Regions from separate parts of the Catenibacterium sp. GCM10023432 genome, predicted to be linked through region 2. Evidence: predicted binding sites of a transcription regulator. Region 2 holds the regulator's gene; each other region holds the start of a gene.
The links. Region 2 encodes Rex, which represses fermentation and respiration genes when NADH is low (regulators of the CRP and FNR family bind a similar motif). Its sites were predicted from a motif close to GTGAANNNNTTCAC; they were not measured.

Region 1 (6,248 bases), on a different contig from region 2:
ATTGGCAAGGTATGTCTTGTATAAGCTGTGTAATAGAGAAATATTGTCTTTAATGGACTGATATTCACACTACTTATAACTTTAACATGTCTTAATGCTGGGTTAAGGAACAATTGATAAGTAAGATTTATAATGTAGATGATGAATGCGATACTATGCAGTATGTAAAACATTCGTCTTTTATTTTTTACTACATTTCTTGCACCATAAGCGTAGCCCACCAAACCAATCATCTGAATAATAACAAGCACAAATGTCTGTGTAATAGAAAACTTGATTGTATAAGAAATGATATCTATTAATTGAATAATAAAAGCGACAGCTGCAGTAAGTAAGAATAAAAAACGTTTATGTTTCATGACAGTGTCCTCCAAAAGCACATTTTAATGAGTTCACTTATATGAGTCAATAAACGATTCAATTTAACATAATTTAACACAAAAAAGAGGAGAGCCGTAAGGCTTTCCTCTAAATGGTTTTAAGAATTATTTCTTAGCGAATGGAGATTCGTAATCGTAGATTGTTTCTAGGATAGCTTCCATATCTTTAACCATAGGCATTCTTGGGTTAGCAGGAGTACACTGGTCTTCGTATGCGTTCATAGCGATTCTATGTACTGATTCTTCCCAATCAGCTTTGCTGATGTTCTGTGACTTAACGTTTACAGCACCACCAACTTTTACCCATAACTTTTCAACAGCCTGTGCGAACATTTCAACACCTTCTGCATCAGTCTTTGGATGTAAGCCGATTAATTCTGCTAATTCTCTATATTTCTTATCTGCCTTATAGTCTTCGATCTTTGGCCAGATGTTTAGCTTAGTTGGAACTGTACCATTGTATCTGATTACATGTGGTAATAACATACCGTTAGTACGTCCATGAGGAATATGCCATTCTCCACCGATCTTATGAGCTAATGAGTGGTTCATTCCTAAGAATGCGTTAGCGAATGCCATACCTGCGATTGTTGCAGCGTTATGCATCTTGATTCTAGCATCAGGATCACCTTCAAGTACTGACTTTTCAAGGTTTTCGAATACTAACTTAACAGCCTGTTTAGCCCAACCATCAGTGAAGTCAGAAGCTAAGATTGAAACATATGCTTCAATAGCATGAGTTAATACGTCGATACCAGTATCAGCAGCGATTCTTGGTGGCATAGACATAGCGAATTCAGGGTCAACAATTGCGATTGTTGGAGTTAAAGCGTAGTCAGTTAATGGATATTTCTTGTTTTCCTTAGTATCAGTGATAACTGCGAATGGAGTTACTTCTGAACCTGTACCTGAAGTAGTTGGGATACATACTAACTTAGCTTTCTTACCAAGTTCTGGGAACTTGAATGCTCTCTTTCTGATATCCATGAATTTCTGCTTGATGTCGTCGAAGTTAACTTCTGGATGTTCATACATTAACCACATAACTTTAGCAGCATCCATTGAAGATCCACCACCGATAGCGATGATTGTATCAGGCTGGAAGCTCTTCATGATTTCAAGACCCTTAAGAGTCATATCTAAAGATGGATCTGGTTCAACGTCGATGAATAAGTCAACGTCTACTTTGTTACGTCTTCTCTTGATAACGTCTTCGATCTTTCCTACATAACCAAGGTCATACATACCTCTGTCTGTAACGATCATTGCTTTCTTCATTTCCTTCATATCTCTAAGATATCTGATTGAATTTCTTTCGAAATAAATCTTTGGAGGAAGTTTAACCCATTGCATATTGTTGTTACGTCTCCCTATTCTCTTAATATTTAGTAAGTTAATAGCACTTACGTTGTTTGATACTGAGTTATGGCCATAAGAACCACAACCAAGTGTTAATGAAGGTAAGAATGCATTGTATACTGAACCGATACCACCGAATGTAGATGGAGCGTTTTCAATAATACGGATAGCTTTGATTCTCTTACCGAATGCTTTAGAAATTTCATGATTAGTAGTATGGATTGCAGCTGAATGTCCTAAACCGTTGAATTCAACAGTCTGAGCAGCCTTTTCAATACCATCTTCAGTAGAGTTTGCTTTGATCATACCTAATACTGGAGAAAGCTTTTCTCTAGTCATTGGTTCGTTAGGACCGATTTCCTTAACTTCACAAACTAAGATCTGAACATCATCAGCTACTTTGAAGCCAGCCTGTTCAGCGATCCAAGTAGCGTTCTTACCTGGAACGATGCTGTTTAATCTAGCTTCATTTACGTTTTCACTGTATGCTGTTGCACCGAACATGAACTGTTCAAGTTTCTTCTTTTCTTCAGCATTACAGAAATGTACATGATAACGACCAAGTTCTTTCTTGAATTCATCATAGATTTCGTGATCTACAACAACTACCTGTTCAGATGCACAAATCATACCATTATCAAATGATTTTGATAAATAAATATCGTTTGCTGCCATTTTGATTTTACAAGACTTTTCTACATATGCTGGAACGTTACCAGCACCTACACCTAAAGCAGGTTTACCACAAGAGTAAGCAGCCTTAACCATTGCGTTACCACCAGTAGCTAAGATAGTAGCAACACCTGGATGATTCATTAATGCACTAGTTGCATACATAGTTTTCATTGGTAACCACTGGATTACGTTCTTAGGAGCACCAGCTTTTACAGCAGCATCTAACATTACCTTAGCAGCCATAACTGAACAGTCATGAGCACCTGGGTGGAATGAGAAGATGATTGGGTTTCTAGTCTTCATAGCGATTAAAGACTTAAAGATAACTGTAGAAGTTGGGTTTGTTACTGGAACGATACCACAAACAACACCAACTGGTTCAGCGATTTCAGTGATACCAGTAAGTGGATCTTCATTAATAATACCTACAGTCTTTGTATGACGCATGTTGTTAGTAACATATTCACAAGCGAATAAGTTCTTAACAGCTTTGTCTTCAAATACACCACGGCCAGTTTCTTTTACTGCAGCTTCTGCAAGAACACCGTGCTTATCAAGACCAGCAACTGACATCTTTGCTACGATGTAGTCAACAGTTTCCTGGTCAAAACCTTCGAATTCATCTAATGCTGTTAATGCGTTATTAACTAACTCATCAATGCAAGCATCAGTCTTTTCTTCTGTCCATTCTTCAACTTTCTTTTCGACTTTCTTATCAGCCATTTTTATATCCTCCATTGACCAAAATATTTCTTCTTCATATTTTGTAAGTTCACTATACATGAGTTCTTGTGAAAAAACAAGCATACTTTTGTGAAAAATTACACAATTTATAAAATGCATTTACTGAAAACGTTTGCAGTTTAGGGATATCCGATTGTGCTATTTTATACTTAGTTTTTATCAAAAATTTAAATTATAATTATTTTTTATAGTGATAGAATACTCTCAATTTTGTGAGCGTTTTCTCTTAACATCTTTCGCTGAACGTATCTACAGTCTTTAATATCTCTCTTGCAATATTCATCTTATCCTTAAATAAGGCACTCATACTACCAATTGACTTGAAAGGATCCTGTAACAAGACCTTCTTGTCTTCAATAAAACCATTCTTCACAATATAATCTACTAATAATTCTACAAAGTGAATCTGTCTAGAATTCAAGCTCTGATCATCTAAGAAACGTGAGAACTCAGCCATAGCTGCTTGTCTATCTAATCCTACTATCTTTCTAATTAATCTTGTGATAGGTGTATCACCAAAATGTAATCGATAATCATCTTTACTTCCCAGGTCTATCCATAATAAGTTTTCTAGATGTTTCATTTCATCCGGTGTAATGACTTGATTATGTCTAAGCTTATAGATAGCTTCATCATCTTCATGTGCTTTTAAATAATGCTGTACTTTCTCTTTATAGTTCTCTAAGCCTTCATCATTATAGAAAGCATCATTCATCTTTGTTTCAATGATTTCATCTTCAAAATGTGTATCTACTGGATCTACTATTGGACCAGGGTCTAAATACTTAACCAACCCTCTAATCTTCTCACGTAGTACTTCTAGATCAAAATAATTAGCTGTCTTCCAGTAATCAGGATCTTTGGCACATTTCAGATATTCCGCATTATCTGCAATATCAGGTGTTGTTTGTTTTTTATACAATTCATCAGCCATCATAATAACCTTATTAATTACCTGACTTGCATCATAATGATTGAGATAAGCCATTTCAATCATATACATCTGTCTATCAAAGAACTTTGCACGTTTATCTTCATCATGAATCACAACAAGAGAAGACAATTCATCTTTAATATAATGTGTATCCATTTCATTCAGATTAATCCAGTTATCTGGATTCTTATATTGATGCACATATTTCAAATGCATCTTTACATTAAAGCTGTCTTCATTGAGTGATTGAATATAACCTGACATTTCTTTGATCTGTTTATTGATTTCATCTACATAATCCTGATCGGAGGCATTTTGTTCGAGTGCATAAAGAATATCAACACGTAACTTATAGATACGTTGAGAGAGTGATTCTATAATACCTGATTTTTCAGGACGCTGGTCTACTCTGAAGTAATCCATATTTCCTAGGTAATCAAATATCAAGAATCCTTTCTTGTCATCTCCTGGACCATACAAGTCTGTTCTTAGTCTTGTTCCTCTTCCAATCATCTGCCAGAATTTTGCTTTACTTCTTACTTTCTTAAAGAATACAAGATTAACGATATCTGGTACATCTATACCTGTATCTAGCATATCTACACTAATAGCTATTTGAGGGTAACTGTCTGTTTTACTGAATCGATCTATCGCATTTTGTACAAATTTTGTATTAAATGTAATCACTTCAGCAATCTTCCCCTTGTATTCAGGATAGAGTATATCGAATCTCTCTTTAATCTTATTGGCATGATTTTGATTGGCAGCGAAGATAATGCTTTTTCCTATCTTATCTCCTCCTTCAATTTTAATACCATGTTCCATCAAATCTCTGATCACAGTATCAATAGTATTAATATTAAAAACAAACTTATTCATTTCACTTGAAGTGATTGTATCAGTATTAGAGAAGTGTTCTTCAAATTCTTTCTTTTCTTCATCGGATAACTCATCATAGTGAATACCTTCCTCTAGAAACTTCATTTTAGTTTCATAAGAATGGTAGCTGACTAAGTATTTGTCTTTGACAGCTGTTTCATATTCATAAGCATATGTAGGGACACCTGTTTCTAAATCAAATATAGAATATGTATTAGCCCCAATACTATCTTTAGGTGTTGCGGTTAAACCTATGAGTAAAGCATCAAAGTAATCAAATATATCTTTATATTTGTTGTAAATACTACGATGGCTTTCATCAAGAATAATGAGATCAAAGTGTCCTGGTGTGAATAAACGATTACCATCTTTACTTCTTGTTTCATCGATTGCATTCATCATTGTAGGATAAGTACTAAAGATCATTCTTGATACTTCTGGGTCTTCTTTGTTTTCACATAGATTACAAGTCGTCAGGGAAGGAAGAAGGTTTACAAAGTTCTTCTTTGCCTGATTCACTAATGCAGTACGATCGGCAAGGAATAGTATATTCTTTGCCCAATCCGCTTTAGTCAATACATCTACTAAACTAATCGCTACACGTGTTTTACCACTCCCTGTTGCCATGACAAGTAATGCTTTACGACTTCCCTTTTCAAAGTCTTCACATGTTCTTACAATGGCTTCTTTCTGATAATAACGATTTGTGATGGCATCCTGTATAACAGGTTTAGAAATACTTCTACGCGTATCTCTTCTATCTATAAGTAACTGTATTTCATCCTGTGAGAAGATAGAAGAAACCCTTCTATCTGGATACATCATGTCATCCCAGATAAATGTTTCAAAACCATTCGTATAGAATATAACAGGTCTTAATCCGTATTCTTGTTCAATACAGTCCGCATAAAGTTTTGCCTGGTTACGTCCTACACGAGGATCTACACTTGTTTTCTTTGCTTCTATAACAGCAATAATCTTTCCTGTTCTTCCACGTAAGATATAATCCACAAAACCTTCTTTTGAATCTGTTGGCATATGATGAACAGGATATTCTTCCTCTACATTTGTATCAAAATCCCATCCTGCTTCCTTCAGCATTAAATTAATATAAAGCTGTCTTGTCCTCCATTCAGGAATCTTATTCACATCAACATATTTAACAGCTTTATCTTCTTTTCTCTTAGCTGCCCCTTGTCTTCTTAATTCCTCATTTTCAGCAACTAATCGAGCCAGTTCTTCTTTTTGTTTTTCTTCTTTTTCTTTCTGTTTATTAA
Region 2 (6,248 bases):
ATCTTCCATACCGATTCTTTCGATAATACCAGAAGTGATAACACTTTCAGTATCCATTTCAAATAACTGGAATTTCAATGAAGAACTTCCACAGTTAACTGCTAAAACTTTTGACATGCTTATATCCTCCTAAACACCCCTATTATAAACAGAAACCCCTAACATTTCTACTATAAATTTAGATTACGTGACAAAAAGAATATTCTGTAATATAATTATTACTGCCAGGGGCGCATTTATTGCTGAGATAGGTGAAAGCCTTGACCCTTAGCATCTGATCTGGGTAATACCAGCGTAGAGAGGCCGCACTTTTTTAATGACTTCTTTGCGTCATTTTAGTCATTGGAAAGGGGAGATTATAAAATGAATAAGAAGACATTATCCACTAGAGCAATTGCTTATGTTGCGTTATTTATTGCTATGCAGTTAGTTCTAGAAGTACTATTTAAGGTGATTCCAGGACAGCCACAGGGTGGTTCTATTACTTTAAGTTTATTACCAATCGTACTTGCAAGTTATTTAATGGGTGCACAATATGGAATTATTGTCGGTGTTGGTGCCACTGCTATGCAGTTTGTATTAGGTCTTGCTTCATATTATGGACCTTGGTCTGTTGTATTAGACTATCTTGTACCATTATCAGCACTTGGTATTGCAGGTTTTATTCCTAATTTTAAATTAGGCAAGACTGAAGTTTATACAGGTATTTTTGTAGGAATGATCCTTAAGTTCATTTCACATTTATTATCTGGTGCTGTATTATTTGTAAGTTATGCACCTAAGAACATGAATCCTTGGGTTTATTCATTCTTATACAACATTGGTTATAATGTAGGTACACTTATTTTAACTTATGTAGTGTTTGCACTTATTTATCCAAAACTTCAGAAAGCATTTAAGGCTATTTAACAGTGGGAAACCACTGTTATTTTTTATTTTGAACAGAAAACGATAACTTAAAAAGGCTTTATTTAGCAAAAAACAGGTGAGGTTTATGTACATTTCACCTGTTTTTTGCTATTATATTCGATAGGTTGAAAGAGGTTTGATTATGAAGAATTCATTAGTGGGGCAGGATGTGCTCATCCATTGCTATAAACATGACGGTAAGCCACATCGTACGTGGTCACGCTGTAAAATATTAGAAGAAACAGATCGCCATTTTATCGGTATAAATAATAATACATTAGTTACAGAATCAGATGGTCGTTCCTGGGTCACTAAAGAACCAGCTATCTGTTATTTTCCTAAGGATAGATGGTATAATGTAATTTGTATGATCCGTAGTGATGGTATCTATTATTATTGTAATATTGCCTCTCCTATATTATATGATGGAGAAGCACTTAAGTATATTGATTATGACCTTGATTTAAAGGTATGGCCTGGCTATCGTTATAAAGTACTAGATGAAGGTGAATATGCGGCTCATCGTATTAAATATCAATATTCAGATGAATTAGATGAGATATTCCATGAACAGCTCAATCGTTTGATTGTGATGACGATGAATGCATCTGGTCCTTTTCGTGCAGGATTTGCCCAGGAGTGGTATAATAAGTATCAGCAGATGATGAAAAATAGAGGAACTAAAAATGATAAACTTAAAAAATGAAGCTGAAATGATTGCTTTTGGTAAACGTATAGGAGAAACAATCTTTCCCCATTCTATTATCACATTAACAGGGGATCTAGGGTCTGGTAAGACTACATTCACAAAAGGAATTGGACAGGGACTTGAAATCAAGAAGATCATCAATTCTCCTACTTTTACTATTGTGAAGGTTTATTCTGGACGTATGACCCTTTATCATTTTGATGCATATCGCCTAGAAGGGGCAGATGATGATTTGGGATTTGAAGAGATGTTTGAAGATGATGGCTTATGTGTGATTGAATGGCCACAGTTTATTGAAGACATTATTCCAGAAGAAAGATTAGAAATAGAAATAATAAAGAATGAAGATGAAACACGTTCTTTAAAGCTTCATCCTATTGGTGAAAAGTATGAGAACTATGTGAGGGAGGTTACACATGATTAGTTTAGTGATGGATACATCAAATAGTTATTTAGCTGTAGGCTTATTTAAGGATAATATGTGTCTAGAAGCCTTCCAGGAAAAAGGTTCTAGAAGACAATCAGAAAAAGCAATTCCTTCATTAAAGGAAGTACTTGATCGTCATCATATTGCATTAAAGGATGTGAATGAGATGATTATTACATCAGGACCTGGCTCTTATACAGGTGTCAGAGTTGCAATGACTATCGCAAAGACACTTGCTGCAGTGTCTGATGTAAGAATTAAATCTGTGAGTTCGTTAGCCGCTTATGCAGGTATGAATCAGGCACTAAGTGTTATTGATGCAAGAGGACACAAGGTCTTTGTTGGTGTTTATGAAAATGGTCTTCCTTTAATTAAGGAACAGGTCATGACTTTAGAAGATTTTACCCTATTACGTGCTGAATATGAAGACTTTGAACTTGTAGGTGAAGTAGGCTGTCTTGGGTTAGATGAAAAAGAATGTGATCTTTGTGCTAATATTTATGCATTAGGACAGATGGCTGATCCAATCAAGAATGTTGATCTATTAGTACCAACTTATATTAAAGATGTTGAGGCTAAAAAAGCATGTTATTAAGAGAAATGCAGGAAGATGATCTTGATGAGATTGAAAGACTAGAAGGGTTATTATTTACCCCTGCCTGGTCTAAAGAAGATTTTCTTCATGAACTAAAAACAAATGATTATGCCCATTACTATGTTCTTGTAGATGACAAAATTGTTGGTTATGCAGGATTCTGGTATGCTTATGAAAACTGTGAACTAACTACAATTGGTATTGATCCAAATTATCAAGGAAAAGGCTTTTCTAAGTTATTGATGGATTATGGATTAAAAGAAGGACATAATAAGGGGTGTATTAATTATAGTTTAGAAGTGCGTGTATCAAATGAACGTGCGATTTGTTTATATAAGAAGTATGGCTATGAGATATGTGCTATACGTAAAGATTATTATGCAGACCATGAGGATGCTTATCTCATGGTAAGAAAGGAGGAAAAATAATGGCTGTTATTCTAGCTATTGAATCAAGCTGTGATGAAATGAGTGTTGCAATCTTAAAGGATGGAAAAGATTTATTAAGTCATGTTGTTGCATCACAGATTGATATCCATAAACAATATGGTGGGGTTGTTCCTGAAATTGCCAGCCGTAAACATGTTGAATGTGTCAGCACTGTTTTAAAGGAAGCATTAAGACAGGCAGAAATCTCTTTAGAGGAGATTGATGCAATTGCAGTCACAAAAGGACCAGGACTTGTAGGTTCTTTGCATGTTGGTATGCAGGAAGCCAAGACATTGGCTATTTATTTAAACAAACCACTTATTGGTGTACATCATATTGCGGGGCATATTTATGCTAATGAACTAGTGAATGATATTGAATATCCTGCAATGGCTCTTGTTGTTTCAGGAGGACATACAGAACTTGTTTATATGAAAAAGGAATTCTCTTTTGAAGTCATTGGTACAACATTTGATGATGCAATTGGTGAAGCCTATGACAAGGTAGGACGTGTTCTACATCTTCCATATCCTGGAGGACCTGTTTTAGATAAAATGGCGCATGAGGGAACTCATAGCTATACACTTCCAAAACCACTTGATGATGGAAGCTATAACTTCAGCTTCAGTGGCTTAAAGAGCGCTGTCATCAACTTAAAGCATAATGCAGACCAAAGAGGAGAGGAAATCAATGGCAATGACTTAGCCTGCTCATTCCAGGATGTGGCTATGGATACGATTACTTCTAAAGCCCTAGCTGCTGCTCATGATCTTGGTGTAAAGCAGATTATTGTAGCAGGTGGTGTGAGTGCGAACAAAGGTCTCAGAGAAAAAATGAGTACAAGTGATATTCCTGTTATTTTTCCACCAATGAAGTATTGTACAGATAATGCAGCAATGATTGCATCTGCTGCAAGTATCATGTATAAATACAATATGTTTGCCCCTTTGGACTTGTCTGTTAAGCCAGATTATGACTTAGAGGCGGAAAGTGTAGGAGACAACTATGAGTAATGAAAAGAAACAGAAAATTTCACGTGCGACGATGACACGTTTTCCTGTTTATTTGAAGGCTTTAAGAGTTATGGGACATAAAGGCAAAGAGAACTTCTTATCGAGTGAACTTGCGGAAGTTACTCATATCCAGGATACGACTATCCGTCGTGACTTTGGCTTTTTGCCTCAGAAGAATACACTGGGCAAACGAGGTTATGGTTATGATACAAAAGAGATGATTGAAACACTCAGTGACTTTTTAGGTTTAGGACTTGATGAACCAATTATTTTGATTGGTGTAGGTAACTTGGGATCAGCTATTTTGAAATATAACCGCTGGAAATACACAGTTGGACAGATTGTCTGTGCTTATGATAAGGATGCTAATATTGAAGGCGAACGTTTTGGTGTCAAGATTCATAAGAGTGATGATTTGGAAAAAACATTCCCTAAGGACTGTAAGATTGCGATTCTTGCGATTTCTGATAATGTTCAGGAAATGGTGGATCGTTTAGTGGCATTAGGGATTAAAGGCATTGTAGACTTCACCCACTCTCATTTTATTGTGCCTCAGGGAGTAGAGGTACAGAATGTGGATGTCGTTGTAGCAATACAAGAATTAGAATTAAAGATGAAATCAAATACAAAGGAGTAAGAAGGATGTTTGAATTTATGACAGTAAGAGAACTTTATGAAATCTGTCGTGCAGATAATGCTGTAGAAACAGATAACGTAGAGTATGTTGAATTAGAAGGATGGGTAAGAACAAATAGAGATAGTGGTAAACTAGGATTCATCGCATTAAATGATGGTTCTTATTTTAGAAATTGTCAGGTTGTTTATTTAGAAGAAAAATTAAAGAACTTTGATGAAGTTTCACATATCGCAACTGGTTCAGCTATTCATGTATTAGGTAAGTTAAAATTAACACCTGATGCAAAGCAGCCATTTGAAGTAGAAGCCACTGAAATTATTCTTGAAGGGGACTGTGATAGTGATTACCCATTACAGAAGAAGAGACACTCTTTTGAATTTATGAGAGAAATCCCTCATTTAAGACCAAGAGCAAATTCATTCTATGCTATCTTCAGATTAAGATCTGTATTATCTATGGCTATTCATGAATTCTTCCAGGATCAGGGATTCGTCTATGTACATACACCAATCATCACATCTAATGATGGTGAAGGTGCTGGAGAAATGTTTAGAGTAACAACTATTGATGATACTGATTTCTCTAAGGATTTCTTTGAAAAAGAAGCCTACTTAACAGTAACAGGACAGTTACATGTAGAAGCATTCGCTATGGCATTTAGAGATGTTTATACTTTTGGACCAGCATTCAGAGCTGAAAACTCAAATACATCAAGACATGCGAGTGAATTCTGGATGGTAGAACCAGAAATCGCATTTGCAGACCTCGAAGATGATATGTGTTTAATTGAAGAAATGGTTAAATACTGTATTCAGTACTGCCTAGATAATGCTCCAGAAGAAATGAAATTCTTTGAACAGATGGTTGACCATGACTGTATCAACCGTATCACAAAGGTTAGAGATTCTCACTTTGCACGTATGACTTATACAGAAGCTATTGATCATTTATTAAAGGCTGATGTGAAGTTTGATAACAAGGTTGAATGGGGTATTGATTTAAATGCTGAACATGAACGTTATATCTGTGAAGAAGTTGTAGGTGGTCCTGTATTCTTAACAGATTATCCAAAAGAAATCAAAGCATTCTATATGCGTTTAAATGATGACAACAAGACAGTTGCAGCATGTGACTTATTAGTACCTGGCATCGGTGAATTAGTTGGTGGTTCACAGAGAGAAGAACGTTATGACGTTCTTGAAAAGCTAATGGATGAAAAGGGCATGAATAAAGAGACACTACAGTGGTATATGGATTTACGCCGCTTTGGTGGATGTAAGCATGCTGGATTCGGTTTAGGTTTTGACCGTTTCTTAATGTATTTAACTGGTATGGCTAACATTAGAGATGTAGAACCATTCCCACGTACACCACGTAACTTGAAATTCTAAAAGACCACATATGTGGTCTTTTTTCTTAAAGGAAGTAATATTATGGATGAATTTAATGGCATCAATACTTTTTTTAATATGATTTACCATAATGACCGTGCTTTTTCTCGTGCTTTATTGAATTATCAGTCTTTTAATG
Region 3 (6,248 bases), on a different contig from region 2:
TTATTCCTGTATTCCCAGGAACTAACTGTGAATTTGATTCTAAACGTGCATTTGAAAAAGCAGGTGCAAAGGTTCAGCTTGTTCTTATTAGAAATAAGACAGAAGAAGATATTAAGAAGTCTGTTGATGAATTAGAAGAAGCAATCCATAATGCACAGATCGTGATGCTACCAGGTGGTTTCTCAGCTGGTGATGAACCTGAAGGTTCAGGTAAGTTCATTGCAACTGTATTACGTAACCCAAGATTAAAGGCTGCAATCGATGATTTATTAGACAATCGTGAAGGCTTAATGATTGGTATCTGTAATGGATTCCAGGCATTAGTAAAACTTGGTTTACTTCCTCATGGACATATTAAGGATATGAGCAAAGATGATCCTACTCTAACATTCAATACAATTGGACGCCACTTATCTCAGATGGTGACTACAAGAGTATCTAGCGTGAAGTCTCCATGGCTTGCTAATGTAGAGTTAGGTGATGAACATATTATCCCTATTTCTCATGGTGAAGGACGTTTCGTTGCACCTCAGGAAGTACTTGATCAGTTAATTGATAATGGTCAGGTAGCATTCCAGTATGTTGATCCAAATGGAAATGTGACTATGGAATCTCCATATAACCCTAATGGTTCTATGTATGGTATTGAAGGTATCGTTTCTGAAGATGGTAGAATACTAGGTAAGATGGGTCATTCTGAACGTCAGGGTGAAAACAGAGACCTTAACATCTACGGTGAAATGGATCAGAAGTTATTTGAAGCCGGCGTGAAGTATTTTAAAGGAGAATAACGAATGGATAAATTAGAATTTGAAAGTATGACACTCTGTCCTCTAGATGGACGTTATGGCAAGATTAAAGATCAGTTAGCTGATTATTTCAGTGAATATGCACTTGTTAAGTATAGAGTGTTTGTAGAAATCCAGTGGTTGAAGTTCCAGTTGGATCACCTTCATACAGAAACTTTAGACAAGGTTGATCCTAACAAGGTGGATGATATTCTTGCGATTTCTAAGGATTTCAACTTTGATTCTTTCAAGAGAATTAAAGAAATCGAATCTGTTACAAGACATGATGTTAAGGCAGTAGAATATTTCATTGATGAGAAGCTCAAAGCTTTAGGTTATGAACATTTAGAAAGCTATGTACATATCGGATGTACTTCTGAAGATATCAATAATACATCATATGCATGTATGATTAAACATGGCTTAAAGGATGTTTGGTTACCTGCAGCTAAAGAATTTGCTTCAATGATTAATAAATTAGCAGTAGATCATAAGGATGATGCAATGCTGGCACATACTCATGGACAGCCTGCTACACCTACAACTATTGGTAAAGAATTCAAAGTCTATGCTTATCGTTTCTTTTCTAGTATTGAAAACATTGAAAATATCAAGATTAAAGCAAAATTCAATGGGGCAACTGGTAACTACAGTGCAATCCTAACAGCCTTCCCTAATGAAGATTGGCCTACATTAAATAAGGAATTCGTAGAAGACTATTTAGGACTTACATTCAATCCATTAACTACACAGATTGAATCTCATGACTATACTTGTCATATCTTAGATGGTATCCGCCATTTCAACAATATATTGGCTGACTTAGATGTGGATATGTGGTTATATATCTCAATGGAATACTTTAAACAGATTCCTGTTAAGGGTGAAGTTGGTTCTTCAACTATGCCTCATAAGGTTAACCCAATCCGTTTTGAAAACTCTGAAGCAAACATTGATTTATCAAATAATCTATGTGTCGCATTATCTAACAAGCTTCCTAAGTCAAGAATGCAGAGAGACTTATCAGACTCTTCAAGTCAGCGTAACTTAGGATTATGCTTCGGATATTCATTACAGGCTATTTCTGAAACAACTGGTGGCTTAGCTAAGTGTGTTGTAAATAAAGAAAAGCTTGCAAAAGACTTAAATGAAAAATGGGAAGTTCTTGCAGAACCTATTCAGACAATGTTAAGAAAATATGGTGTACCAGATGCTTATGATACACTTAAGGCCTTAACTCGTGGTAAGAATATTTCTCAGGAAGATATCCAGGCATTCGCAAAGAGCCTAGAACAGTTAAGTGATGAAGATCGTCAGACTTTATTAGATATGACACCTTCTTCATACATTGGTTTAGCTTCAGAACTTTGTGATATCGAACTTTAATCATTAAGAGACAACCTCTATGGGGGTTGTCTTCTTTATTTTTGGAAATAGGTTTGTTATAATGTAACAAAAGGTGGTGATAATGTTGGGAGATACACGATATGTATTTGCAGAATGCATCAAAGAATTGATGAATCATCAGTCTCTTGATAAGATCACAGTGACTGATATTGTGGAAATGAGCGGTAAGACTAGACAGACATTTTATCGTTATTTTCGCGATAAATATGATCTTGTGAACTGGTATTTTGAAGTATTGGCGGATAAGTCTTTCTTGCAGATTGGGAATAGTGAAACATTAAGAGAAGGGCTTATTAAGAAGTTTCAATTTATTTATAATGATAGAGTATTCTTTAAAGAAGCATTTAAATCTAAAGATTATAATAATGTAGAAAACTATGATTATAACTGTATTCTCACTTTCTATCAGAATATTATTAAGAGAAAGCTAGATAATAATATCCCATCAGATATTGAATTCTTATTGGAAATGTATTGTCATGGGTCTATTACTATGACTGTAGACTGGGCAACAGGAGGATATAAGCTGAAGCCTGAAGAATTAGCTGATATGCTGATAGAAGCATTACCACCAAAGTTAGATGAACTTTTACGAGATCTGAAATAAGATCTCTTTTTTTTGCATAATACAACATTCGCTCTAAATAATGCTTTTTTACGATTATGATGGATAGAAGAAATACATATGAAGGGGCACTCTGATTTTTTTGACAAACTTATAGTGTATCGACATGGATTATTTATTCTTAATAGATATTCTATGCCTTTTTTGCATTATTAGAAAAGTGAAAAGACTTCTTTTTGGGACAAATCAAACAAGGAGAAAACGATTATGAACAAGAAATTGATGACTATGTTAGTCGCTTTTGCTTTATCAGTATCAGCATTATCTACTACAACAGTATTTGCAGAAGATGCAGTAGTAACTGGAGAAACTCCAGCTGTAACTGAAACTACAACTACACCTGTAGCTTATGAACCAGAAATCACTTTAACTACACCTAAATGGACAGGTGATAGTGATATTGTCTTTGAAGTAGATGCTAAAGGTGGAGCAGTTTATCCTCAGGAAATGTATGTTTATGGCGCAGATGACGCAGCAATGCCTATTATCAGTGTTCCATCTAAGGTAGAAGTAAATGAAGAAGGTAAAGGTAAGATCACATTTACTAACGATGCATTAAAAAATGCAAAAACTTGGGATGATACTTTTACAAACCAGATTTCAGTAGATTGGACTAAGTATTCTAAAATTGAATTTGCTTTTGCATTCGAATTAAACGGTCAGGATAAATATAAGTCTATGTATGTAGAAACTTCAGTAAAGGCTCCAGCACCAACTGTAACTCCTACTACACCTACAAAACCTGCAAAACATGCAAAACCTGCAGAAAATAAAGGTACAACAACAACTACTACAACTACTAAGAAAGAAGCACCAAAGACTGGTGATACTATGAATGTTCCATTATATGCTTCATTGTTATTAGTAAGTGCTTTAGCAGCAGTTGTATTAACTACAAAAAAGAGAATTACTGAATAATCTGTCAATTAAAGTAAGCGTAAGTAAAATTGAATATTTAGGGAATGAAATGACAATTGAGAAATCGATTGTCTTTTTTTAAAACAAGTTTTTGTAAAAATATTCACAAAGTGACAAATCCACTTATCTGTCACTTGAATGATAACACTTACAATGTTAACATGAAGTCAGAAAAGTTAATTAAAAGGAGATTGATAATCATGTATAAGTTCATGTTAAATGAAACAAGTTATCATGGAGCAGGTGCTATTAAAGCTGTTCCTGAAGAAATTAAAGCAAGAGGATTTAAGAAAGCATTTGTTGCTTCTGACCCTGATTTAGTAAAGTTTGGTGTTACTAAGAAAGTAACTGATTTATTAGATGAAGCTGGTATTGAATATGTTCTTTACAGCAACATTAAACCAAACCCAACTATCGAAAACGTACAGACTGGTGTTGCTGCATTTAAAGAAGCAGGCGCTGACTGTATCGTAGCTATCGGTGGTGGATCTTCAATGGATACATCTAAAGCAATCGGTATCATCATTACAAACCCTGAATTTGCTGATGTACGTTCATTAGAAGGTGTTGCACCAACTAAGAATCCTTGTACTCCAATCATCGCTGTTCCTACTACTGCAGGTACTGCTGCTGAAGTTACAATCAACTATGTAATTACTGATGTTGAAAAGAAACGTAAATTCGTATGTGTAGATACTCATGATATTCCAGTAGTTGCTGTTGTTGACCCAGAAATGATGTCTTCAATGCCAAAAGGATTAACTGCTGCTACAGGTATGGATGCTTTAACTCATGCTATCGAAGGTTATATTACTAAAGGTGCTTGGGAACTTTCAGATATGTTCCATATTAAAGCTATCGAAATCATCGCTCGTTCATTAAGAGGTGCTGTTGAAAACACTGCTGAAGGACGTGAAGGTATGGCTTTAGGTCAGTATGTTGCTGGTATGGGATTCTCTAACGTAGGTTTAGGTGTTGACCATTCTATGGCTCATACATTAAGTGCTTACTATGATATGCCTCATGGTAAAGCTTGTGCAATCTTACTTCCAACAACTATGGAATACAATGCTGAATATACTGGTGAAAAGTATAAAGACATTGCTAAGGCAATGGGTGTTGAAGGTGTTGATGGTATGACTCAGGAAGAATATCGTAAGGCTGCTGTAGATGCTGTTAAGAAGTTAGGTGAAGATGTAGGTATCGAAATGACTCTTAAGGGTGTTGTTAAGGAAGAAGATATTCCTCAGTTAGCTAAGGATGCATATGCTGATGCTTGCCGTCCTGGTAACCCAAGAGATACTTCAGTAGAAGATATTGAAGCATTATATAGATCATTACTTAAATAATAATCATTCATCGGGAGGAACTTTTGTTCCTCCTTTTTGTTTTTTATTGATGTTTCTTATAAAAAATGTATAATAGACTTGTGCTTTTATATATAGCACTCAATAGAGTTATTAAAGGAGTATGATAGTGTCGTGGACTCGAGTCAGATAATGATGGTTGTTATTTTTATTATATTGATAGGATTGTCAGGCTTATTTTCTAGTGCAGAAACTGCATTTATGTCTGTTTCTAAGATTAGAGTAAAGACTGTAAGTGAGGATGAAGAAGATCCTCATCACGCCAAGGCTTTAATTGTTTCTAATCTTTTAGAAGATACAGACCATTTATTAAGTACAATTCTAGTAGGCAATAACCTTGTCAACATTTTAGCTTCTTCATTGACTACATCATTTGTGATCAGTGTATTTGGTAATGAAGGAACAGGTGTTGCGGTTGCAACAGGGTTTGTTACGTTAATGATTCTTATTTTTGGTGAAATTACACCAAAGACTTTAGCTGTAAGTAAAGCAGAAGCATTATGTTATAGATTCTGTCGCTTTATTCAATTAATAAATTTCATATTTACACCAGTTGTTGTTATCTTAACAGCTGTGTCTCATGGCTTGATTCATATATTAGGTGGTAGTATTGATCAACAGCCTACACTTTCTGAAGAAGACTTAAAAACAATTGTAAATGTGTCTCATGAAGAAGGTGTATTAGAAGATGAAGAAAAAGAAATGATGCATAATATCTTTGATTTTGGTGATACTGATATTAAAGAAATCATGACGCCACGTATTCATGTGGCTACAGTTGATTATGATGCGACTTATGATGAAGTGGTTGCTGTATTACAGGAATCACAGTATTCTCGTTTACCTGTTCTTTCAGAAGAGGGTGATGAGATTGTTGGTGTATTACATATCAAGGATATCTTAATGAATCCTGTTGATCATGAACATTTCCAGGTAAAGGATTATATGCGTGATGCTTATTTCGTTTATGAATTTAATCATATTTCAGATGTTTTTGCTTCTATGCGTAAGGAGCATGTTTCTTTATCAGTTGTATTAGATGAATATGGTGTTATGGCTGGTATTGTGACATTAGAAGATATTGTCGAAGAAATCGTTGGTGAAATCGATGATGAATATGATGACAATAGTGAAGAAGTAAAG

Region 1: adhE (bifunctional acetaldehyde-CoA/alcohol dehydrogenase) is a predicted target of Rex. The motif match lies at 3,228-3,241, and genes of this name have one in related genera.
Region 3: fucO (lactaldehyde reductase) is a predicted target of Rex. The motif match lies at 3,832-3,845, and genes of this name have one in related genera.

What each region holds. Positions count from the first base shown of each region.
Region 1 covers NZ_JBHSEB010000076.1:8,792-15,039, reverse strand. Annotated here, with positions in the region: gene ACFOZZ_RS10205 (VanZ family protein) at 1-359, opposite strand, end outside; gene adhE (bifunctional acetaldehyde-CoA/alcohol dehydrogenase) at 486-3,137, opposite strand; gene ACFOZZ_RS10195 (DEAD/DEAH box helicase family protein) at 3,385-6,248, opposite strand, start outside.
Region 2 covers NZ_JBHSEB010000086.1:3,461-9,708, forward strand. Annotated here, with positions in the region: gene ACFOZZ_RS11110 (acetate/propionate family kinase) at 1-117, opposite strand, end outside; TPP riboswitch at 217-318, shown strand; gene ACFOZZ_RS11115 (energy-coupled thiamine transporter ThiT) at 364-909, shown strand; gene ACFOZZ_RS11120 (DUF402 domain-containing protein) at 1,052-1,615, shown strand; gene tsaE (tRNA (adenosine(37)-N6)-threonylcarbamoyltransferase complex ATPase subunit type 1 TsaE) at 1,596-2,042, shown strand; gene tsaB (tRNA (adenosine(37)-N6)-threonylcarbamoyltransferase complex dimerization subunit type 1 TsaB) at 2,035-2,640, shown strand; gene rimI (ribosomal protein S18-alanine N-acetyltransferase) at 2,631-3,068, shown strand; gene tsaD (tRNA (adenosine(37)-N6)-threonylcarbamoyltransferase complex transferase subunit TsaD) at 3,068-4,081, shown strand; gene ACFOZZ_RS11145 (redox-sensing transcriptional repressor Rex) at 4,074-4,718, shown strand; gene asnS (asparagine--tRNA ligase) at 4,724-6,109, shown strand; gene ACFOZZ_RS11155 (metallophosphoesterase family protein) at 6,152-6,248, shown strand, end outside.
Region 3 covers NZ_JBHSEB010000003.1:22,347-28,594, reverse strand. Annotated here, with positions in the region: gene ACFOZZ_RS01365 (phosphoribosylformylglycinamidine synthase) at 1-791, shown strand, start outside; gene purB (adenylosuccinate lyase) at 795-2,174, shown strand; gene ACFOZZ_RS01355 (TetR/AcrR family transcriptional regulator C-terminal domain-containing protein) at 2,257-2,802, shown strand; gene ACFOZZ_RS01350 (LPXTG cell wall anchor domain-containing protein) at 3,028-3,738, shown strand; gene fucO (lactaldehyde reductase) at 3,939-5,087, shown strand; gene ACFOZZ_RS01340 (HlyC/CorC family transporter) at 5,238-6,248, shown strand, end outside.